4 regions of the Gordonia crocea genome follow, and region 3 is predicted to be linked to each of the others. Evidence: predicted binding sites of a transcription regulator. Region 3 holds the regulator's gene; each other region holds the start of a gene.
What was found. The regulator LexA, encoded in region 3, represses DNA repair genes until DNA is damaged. The targets are predictions, from matches to a motif close to CGAACANNTGTTCG.

Region 1 (2,198 bases), 400 kb from region 3:
TCCGGAGGATCTTGCCGGCCAACGAGTCCGGGTCCTGTGCCGACCGTGGTCGTCCGGCGTCGCCGGTCGTCGCATACAGCATCCCGTCGGGACCAAAGGCGATCCGCCCGCCGTTGTGGGTGGCCGCCGCCGGGATCCCGCTCAACACGGTCCGCATCCGGCCGAGGGACAGGTGGCCGGGTGCACCGACGAGGCGGAAGGCCACGATCCGGTTCTGCGTGCCCGCCGTGTGGTAGGCGAACAGTTCCCGGTTGTGCACGGCGATACCGAGCAGTCCACCCTCCCCGGTGCCGTGCACCCCCGGCACGGTGCCGACCACGCGGGTGTGCCCGTCGACGAGCTCCAGCACCCGTGCGGTGTCGCGCTCGCTGATCAAAGCCGTGCGTCCGGCGAAGGCGATGGACCACGGCGCGGCCAACCCCATCGCGACCACCCGGTACTGTGCCGCCGGCGGCGACGAGGGTTCGACCTGCCCCGTCACGTCCGGCGGCGGGGCGTCGGTGGCGCAGCCGCCCATCACCAGGATGCAGACGAGCACGAGCCCGACGCCGAACCTGGCCAGAACTGCCGACGACCCACTCACCCCTCCCATTGTGCTCGGTCCGCTCAGTTGGCACCGATACCCAGCTCGCGGGCGATCTGGTCGATGGCGGCGGCCAACGCCGTGTCCGCGTCGGTCAGCCCGCCCACGGCGTGCGTGGTCACCGCCAATGCCACCGTGCCGTAGCGCAATCCGATATCGGGATGGTGGTCGGCGGCCTCGGCGGCCGCGACGATGCGGGTGACGAATTCCAGGCCGCGCACCATCGTGCCGGTCCGGTACCGGGCGACCAGGGAATCATCGACCACCCGCCACGGCGCGGGTACCGCCTGTTCCGCCGCCGCCGCGCTGAGCGGTCTGTAGTGGTGCTCGACCATTGCCGTCCTCCGTTCGCCGCCTCACCAGATCTGCCATTAGCCATCATGACCGAGGGACACACCGGCGTCGATCGCCCATATGTTCGATTCGCGGCGTAGGCTTGCCCTATGACGACGGCAGGGTTCCAAGACACGCTCTTCGGCGCGACGGCCGACGAACCGACCCTGGGCGGGCTCGACACCACCCGCCGCGTGCCGCTCGACGACACCGCCTGGGTGGACCTGCGCCCGGGGTGGCTGACGGGTTCGGCGGCGGTGTTCGACCACCTGCTCGCCGCGGTCGCGTGGCGCCAGGAGACGCGCCGGATGTACGACCGCGTCGTCGCGGTCCCGCGCCTGGTCGCGCACTACACCGAGGGCGACCCGCTCCCCGATCCGCTCGTGACGCAAATGCGCGACGCGCTGAGCTCCCACTACGCCGCGGACCTGCCCGACGGGTTCGCCACGGCCGGACTGTGCTGTTACCGCGACGGCAACGACAGCGTCGCCTGGCACGGCGACCGCATCGGCCGCGGGCGCCACGCCGACACCCTGGTGGCGATCGTTTCCCTGGGGACGCCCCGCTCGCTGCTGCTGCGCCCGCGAGGCGGCGGCACCTCACGGCGGTTCCCGCTGGGGTCGGGCGACCTGCTCGTGATGGGCGGGTCCTGCCAGCGCACCTGGGACCACTGCGTTCCCAAGGAGGCCGCCGCGGCAACCCGCATCAGCATCCAGTTCCGGCCGCCCGGGGTCTGGTAGTCCGGGGCGCTACTGCCAGACGACGAACCCGAGCGCGATGGCGACGAGCACCGCCACCAGCACCATGATGGCCACCGGGCCGGGCATCGGTTCCCCCGCGGCCAGGGCCCGGGTCACCCGCCGCCACCGCACCACCCCGACGACGGCGGCCGCGGCACCGACCAGGACGAGCGCGGTCCCGATGACGACCCGGACGCGCGCGCTCTCGAACGGGTCGAAGATGTGCAGGACCGCCACGCCCGAGGCGATGAACCCCATCGCGGTGCGCAGCCACGCGAGCATCGTCCGCTCGGCGGCGAGGGTGAACCGCGCGTCGACGGCCCCCGGGAGAAGCGCCGCGGAACCATCGTCGCCGGTGTCGGATCCGGTTTCGGAGTGACCCATAGCGCTCAGCATGACACGGCCGGGCGGGCGATTGCCCCGCAAACGGATACCAGTCTCGGCCAACCGCTTCGGGCGCCCGTCGGGCTGTGCGACGCTGAGACTGCCCCGCCCCGATCGATCGAGACGAAGCCAAGGAGCACCGGCCATGTCAACGCCCC
Region 2 (2,198 bases), 1.2 Mb from region 3:
GGCCTGGCCTACGGCGTGGGCGCCATGGTCGGTGGCGTGGCCGGCGCGGTCGTCGGTTGCCCGATCGGCGCGGTGGCCATGCAGGTGACGGTCCCGGTGCCCGTGCTGCCGGTCGTCCTCGGCTGTGTCGTCGGTGCCGGAACCATTGGTACGACCGGCGCGATCGTCGGTGGCGCTGTCGTGGCAACCCCGGTCGGCATCGCCTCGGCCGCGTACGAGGTTTCCAAGCTGCAGAAGGCCGGTGCCCTGTAGTCGCTGCTGAACGCCGCAAAGCGGGGCCGTCGAGGATTCCACTCGACGGCCCCGCTTCGCTCCTATCGGGTTGGCCGGCAGATCAGCACCGTCGGTTCGGCCGTCATGTGACTGTCGAACTCGTCTCGATCGCCTGTCGCCCGCCCCTGTGGGATACCTCGATCCTGCGCGGCTTGGCTTCCTCGGCCATCGGGATAGTGACGGTGAGGACGCCGTTGTCGTAGTTCGCGGAAATCCGGGAACTGTCGATGCCGTCGCCGAGGGATAGCTGACGGCGGTAGGCGCCGGAGAAGCGCTCGCTGGCGAGCCACTGGACTCCGTCTTCCGACGGAGTAGTGCGTTGCGCGGACAGGGTCAGGACTCCGTTGTCGACGTTTACGTCGATCGAGCCGGGGTCCGCGCCGGGAAGATCGGCGATCAAGACGTAGTGATCGTCGACCTTGTAGAGATCCAGCGGCATGAATCGGGGTGCGCGTCGACTTCCGGTCGGCGTACCGGTCATCAGCTCACGAGCAAGCGCATCGACATCGCTGAATGGATCAAAACGAAGCACAGCAACTCACCTCCTGAATCCGAGGCTGCCCGCCACCCTGACGGGCAGCACACGTGCTGTACACCACCAAAGATACCAATGCGGAGAACGGATTTCTAGCACTCGGGCATCGAGAGTGCTAGATCGGTGGATCGGCCGGGCTCCGGATTGGTGTTGTGCGAGTCACATCAGAATGATAATGTGAACTGATATTCGAAACAAATATTCGATTACGGGTCGAAGGGGGTGGATCCGATGAGCGACGCCGACGCGGATATGCACAACACGATGGCTGAGGAGCTGCCGGATTCGCCGCTGGAACTCGCCAAGGTGATCGACGCGGCGGTGGGGAAGCTGGCCGCGTTGCCGTTGGGTTTGTCGGTAGATGCCGAGGTACTTGAGGCGGTCGAGGTACTGGAGGGCGCGTGGCGCCGCGCCGACGGTGCGAATGCGGCGCTACTGGTGGAAGTGTCGGACCGTGAGCTGTTCCGGACGGTCGGGCAAACCTCGATCAAGCGGTTCTACGCACAGCATCACCGGCTGGGTAACGGTGAGGCGAAACGCCGCGTCGAGGTCGCCGAGGCGATCGGCGTCTTCACCTCGATGACCGGCGACAAGCTACCGCCGAAGAGAGAGCCGATCGCAGCCGCGGTCGCCCAGGGCGAAGTCTCTAGCGACCACGTGCACGAGGTCGAGCAGATCATGACGAAGGTCCCGCGTAGTGCGTCACCGGACGAGGTGGCGACCGCGGTGGAGATCATGGCGACGGCTGCCCGAGAACTGGCGCCGGCCGATCTGCGGCCTGTTGGCCAGCGGTTGCTGGCGCACCTTGATCCCGATGGCACCTTGACCGACGACACGGATCGGCGGCGGCAACGCGGGTTCATCATTGCGCGCCAGGACGCTCAGTTGATGTCGAAGGTGTCGGGGTGGCTCCTACCGTCCACTCGCGCCAAATTGGAAGTCCTGCTGCATAATTGGGCTGCTCCCGGGATGAACAATCCCGACGATGCCCAGAGTCTCGTCGGGTCGGCAGCCGAACTTTGCGAGCATGATCGCGAGGCGCTGGCCGAGGCGGTCAAACGCGATACGCGCAGTTCCGCGCAGCGCAACGCCGACGCGCTGGATCGCGCTTTGGACTGGGTATTGGGACACGGGGCGCTGGGCCGACCGGAGCGGTTGCCCGCCGAGTTGGTGGTCACCGTCGACAGCCAGGACTTGGAGCGTCACGCCGGGATCGGCTTGACCGCGACAGGCACGATGGTGCCCGTCGGCGATCTCGTCGAGTTGGCCGCCGATGCGGTCCCGTGGCTGGAGGTATTCAAAGGTCGTACCCGTGAAATCCTCGACCTCGGGCGCGGGAAACGTTTCGCGACGAAAGCGCAGCGCATCGCGCTGTTCGGGCGTGATCGCG
Region 3 (2,198 bases):
CCTGCGTGGTTGGGGTGAGTCGATGTCGCGCCAGGCCGGTGGACGCGCCGGCAGCAATGGCGGCGTCGGCCTGCGCGGCCCGGGTGAGACGAAGATCGAGACCGACCGCCGCCGGATCCGGGAGCGGATGGCCAAGCTGCGGCGCGAGATCCGCGCGATGAAGACCGCGCGGACGGTGAAACGCCTCGAGCGCCACCGCAGCGGTGTCCCGACGATCACCGTCGTCGGATACACCAACGCCGGGAAGTCGAGCCTGGTCAACGCGATGACCGGATCGGGTGTCCTGGTGCAGAACGCCTTGTTCGCGACGCTGGACCCGACGACACGCCGCGCGCGCCTGGACGACGGTCGCGAGGTGGTCTTCACCGACACGGTCGGATTCGTCCGCCACCTGCCGACCCAACTCGTCGAGGCCTTCCGGTCGACCTTGGAGGAGGTCGCCGACGCCGACCTGCTGATCCACGTGGTCGACGGGGCCGAGGCATTCCCGCTCGACCAGGTCGCCGCGGTACGCACCGTGTTGGCCGAGGTACTCGAGGAGAGTGGTGACGGTGCCGCCGCGCCACCGGAGCTGTTGGTGGTCAACAAGATCGACGCGATGGACGGTCTGGCGCGCGCGGAACTGGCGGCAGCGCTGCCGGGGGCGATCTTCATCTCCGCCCGAACCGGGGAAGGCCTCGACGGGCTCTTCAACCGGGTCCGCGACGAGGTGGGCCGCCACGACGTCGAGATCTTCGTCGATGTGCCGTTCGACCGTGGCGACGTCGTCTCGCGGATCCATGCCGACGGCGAAGTCCGATCGACCGAGCATCACGCCACGGGGACGAAAATGAGGATCCGCGTGCCCGCCGCGCTCGCCGGGGAACTCGAGGAGTTCACCCGGACCGGCGGCTGAGGGGTCGTCAGATCCGGCGCATCACCGTCACGACCTTGCCGAGGATGACGGCGCGGTCGCCGGGGATCGGCTCGAACAGCGGGTTGTGCGGCATCAGCCACACGTGGTCGGCGTCGCGCTTGAACGTCTTCACGGTGGCTTCGCCGTCGATCATCGCGGCGACGATGTCGCCGTTGTCGGCGACGTTCTGCTGCCGGACCACCACCCAGTCGCCGTCACAGATCGCGGCGTCGATCATTGATTCGCCGATGACGCGCAACAGGAAGTGGGTGCCGTCCCCGACGAGTTCGCGGGGGAGTGGGAAGACGTCTTCGACGGCCTCCTCGGCGAGGATGGGGCCGCCCGCGGCGATCTGTCCGAGGACCGGCACGTACGTCGGTGCGGGCATCCCGTCGGTCCCGGCCGCGGCGCCTCCGGGCGGCGGCTGGTTCTTGTCCGGCGCGACGTTCACCGCGCGTGGTCGGTGGGGGTCGCGCTTGAGGAGGCCCTTGGTCTCCAGGGTGCGCAACTGGTAGGCCACCGATGAGGTCGACACCAGGCCGACGGCGTCGCCGATCTCGCGGATGCTCGGCGGGTAGCCGCGCTCACGGACCGACTTGCGGATGACTTCCAGCACGTCGCGCTGGCGCTGGGTCAGGGTTGCCTCGACGGCCGCCGGTGAGTCGGTCAGGCCGGCCTGCGGCTTCTTCTTGGCCATGGTTTCTCCTGTTCTCGGTTGAGCCCCACGGTAGCGAAACAAACCGACAGTTTCAAACATTTGTTCGACGTGTCGCGAGACTTTGTCAGACGGGCGTGGTAGAACTTCGAACATCAGTGCATCGAACGTACGAACGAGGAGATCGAAGATGAGCGCATCGGTGATGTACCGCCCGGGCCACCCGCACCACGCCGTTCCGACGTCGCGGCCGATCGCCGCGGCGGGCCATCGGCAGCGTGTGGTCCAGCCGCACCGCGGGCCCGCCCGGTCGGAGGGCCGGGCGCTGCGTGGGCCGCGCGACACGCGGCTGCCCGCACCCCGCCCGGGCCGGGGCAGCGAGTGCACCGGACCGGCCCATGGCCGTCCGCGGGTCGCACGGCCGGCGCCGGACAGCCGGGTGTTCGCCCGGCGCAAGGCCGCCGCGGCCATCCTGGTGGGCGCCGCGCTGGCCGGGCTGGTGTGGCTGTTCGCCATCGTCGGCGGAAACTACGAGGCGGCGTCGGCGCCGGCTCCGGTCGCCACGTCGGTTGTGCATGTTCGCGGCGGCGAGACGCTGACGGCAGTCGCGGCCCGGATCGCACCCGACATGCCGCGACAAGCAGTGGT
Region 4 (2,198 bases), on a different contig from region 3:
GGCGGCGGCGCTGCCGTCGGGGTCGCGGGGCAGCAGGGCGAGTTCGTCGACCGCCACGTTGGACCCGTCGACGCCGGCCGCGGCCTGGATGAGCCCGTTGGCGTTCTCGGTGATCAGCGTGCGGTTCTTGCGGGCGACGACGCGGACGGTCTCCTCGTCGATCAGGCGGCGCCGCAGCGCGTCGCGTGCTTCCGGGTCGGTCGGCGCGGGCACCATGCGCCCCTCGGTCTTGGAGAAGACCTTCGAGGTGATGACGACGACGTCCCCGTCGCGCAGGTCGGCGGCCTCGAGGATGGCCGCGGCGACCGACATCCCCGGGCGGAACTCGGGGAGGCCGTGGACGCCGATGATCGTCAGCGCGCCGGCGGAGCGGTGATCGGCGCTCACGACCGGTCCGCCGACGCCGGGGTGTCGACGCCGACCAGGGCACAGGCGGCGCGCACCATCTGCGCGGTCGCGCCCGGATCGGTCATGAGGAGTGGGGCGGTGCCGATCGCGATGCCGTCGACGGTGGCGGTGTCGCCGTCGGCGATGAGCCAACCGTCGAGCAGACCGGTGCCGCTGCGCGGACCGTAGTGGGCGGCGATCGCTTCGGCCGTCGTCTCCACGCCGATCACCGACAGGCATTCGTCGGCCATGCCGCGCAGCGGCTTGTTGTCGATCACGGGACTGATCCCGACGATCGGCGCGGAGGCGGTGCGCAGGGCGGCACGCATTCCATTGACCGACAGGATGGCGCCGATGCTGACCACGGGGTTGCTCGGGGCGAACAGGATGACGTCGGCCTCGGCGATGGCCCGGGCCGACTCGGGGGTGAGCTTCGCGTTATCGCTGCCCACCTGGGCGAAACCGGTGGTGGGGACTTGTGCGCGGTACCGGACCCACCACTCCTGGAAGTGGATCGCGCGCCGGTCCCCGTCGGGCGGGTCGATGACGACGTGGGTCTCGTGGCGCTCGTCGGTGACCGGGAGCAACCGGACACCCGGATCCCAGCGCCGGCAGAGGGCGGCGGCGACGTCGGTCAGCCGGTAGCCGGCCTCGAGCATCTGCGTGCGGATGAGGTGCGTCGCCAGGTCGCGGTCGCCCAAGCCGAACCAGTCGGGGTTGGCGCCGTACGCGGCGAGTTCCTCTTTGGCGTGCCACGTCTCGTTGCGCCGCCCCCACGCGCGCTCCTCGTCGATCCCGCCACCCAGGGTGTACATGCAGGTGTCGAGGTCGGGACAGATGCGCACGCCGTGCATCCAGGCATCGTCGCCGACGTTGACCACCGCGCTGACGGTATGCTGCAGACCGTCGGATCCGTCATCGGATCCGGCACCAGGAAACGGGGTACGGCCGAATAATTCGCGGGCGCCGAGCAACAAGCGCGCGCCGCCGACGCCGCCGACGAGGACAGTGACCTTCACGAGGGACCACTGTAGTGGGCACCAGATTGTGGTGTGAGACACGTGAATCCCTGAAGCTCGTGTCGAGACCCTTGATTGACCGATTTTGGTGGTATATAGACGTGTTTCGCCGTTCGGCTTGACCTGGACGAGGGACCAAGTGTCTAATCACATCAGTGTCATTTGTGGTTTTGAATCTTGGTATCAACGGATGTGAATTGCCTTGAGGCACAGCATGTTCGACCACATGTTCGAATCCACCGGCTGGCCGGGTACCACGGGTGGTGCCGCAGGCGGAGTCGGACACTGTCGGACAAGCACATTCGGGTGTCCGGCGGCCGGGGATGTAGGCAGCCGAGACGACAAGGCTGAGGCGACAACGAGAAGGAGACGCTGAGATGGGAATGCAACACCCGCTGGGCGACGACTCGTCCGCGTACGGCAATCCGGCACCCGGTGCTGCGCCCGCCCCTCCGGGGCCGCGCCTGCACCTGTCGGTTGTTCCCGACGATTTCGACGCGCTCTTCGACGCGATGGAGGACACCTGGCAGGACCGGGCGCTGTGCGCCCAGACCGACCCGGAGGCCTTTTTCCCGGAGAAGGGCGGATCGACGCGCGAGGCCAAGCGCATCTGCTCGGGGTGCGAGGTCAAGGCCGAGTGCCTCGACTACGCGCTCCACAACGACGAACGCTTCGGCATCTGGGGCGGGCTGTCGGAGCGGGAGCGCCGGCGCCTCAAGCGCGGCATCATCTGACCTGCCCGGGATCTGACCGGCCCGGAATCTGATTAGCCCGGGCCGTTTTCCACGGTGT

Region 1: nbrcactino_RS09050 (alpha-ketoglutarate-dependent dioxygenase AlkB) is a predicted target of LexA. The motif match lies at 991-1,004, and genes of this name have one in related genera.
Region 2: nbrcactino_RS05540 (HNH endonuclease signature motif containing protein) is a predicted target of LexA. The motif match lies at 987-1,000, and genes of this name have one in related genera.
Region 4: cofD (2-phospho-L-lactate transferase) is a predicted target of LexA. The motif match lies at 1,626-1,639, and genes of this name have one in related genera.

The regions. Positions count from the first base shown of each region.
Region 1 covers NZ_BJOU01000001.1:1,917,430-1,919,627, reverse strand. Annotated here, with positions in the region: gene nbrcactino_RS09060 (PQQ-dependent sugar dehydrogenase) at 1-592, opposite strand, end outside; gene nbrcactino_RS09055 (4a-hydroxytetrahydrobiopterin dehydratase) at 607-918, opposite strand; gene nbrcactino_RS09050 (alpha-ketoglutarate-dependent dioxygenase AlkB) at 1,027-1,656, shown strand; gene nbrcactino_RS09045 (YidH family protein) at 1,666-2,040, opposite strand; gene nbrcactino_RS09040 (alkyl/aryl-sulfatase) at 2,186-2,198, shown strand, end outside.
Region 2 covers NZ_BJOU01000001.1:1,164,246-1,166,443, forward strand. Annotated here, with positions in the region: gene nbrcactino_RS05530 (hypothetical protein) at 1-252, shown strand, start outside; gene nbrcactino_RS05535 (Hsp20/alpha crystallin family protein) at 356-805, opposite strand; gene nbrcactino_RS05540 (HNH endonuclease signature motif containing protein) at 1,040-2,198, shown strand, end outside.
Region 3 covers NZ_BJOU01000001.1:2,321,782-2,323,979, reverse strand. Annotated here, with positions in the region: gene hflX (GTPase HflX) at 1-895, shown strand, start outside; gene lexA (transcriptional repressor LexA) at 903-1,592, opposite strand; gene nbrcactino_RS18195 (LysM peptidoglycan-binding domain-containing protein) at 1,741-2,198, shown strand, end outside.
Region 4 covers NZ_BJOU01000002.1:18,489-20,686, forward strand. Annotated here, with positions in the region: gene nbrcactino_RS11755 (coenzyme F420-0:L-glutamate ligase) at 1-387, opposite strand, end outside; gene cofD (2-phospho-L-lactate transferase) at 384-1,406, opposite strand; gene nbrcactino_RS18025 (WhiB family transcriptional regulator) at 1,919-2,140, shown strand; gene nbrcactino_RS11770 (metallopeptidase family protein) at 2,173-2,198, opposite strand, start outside.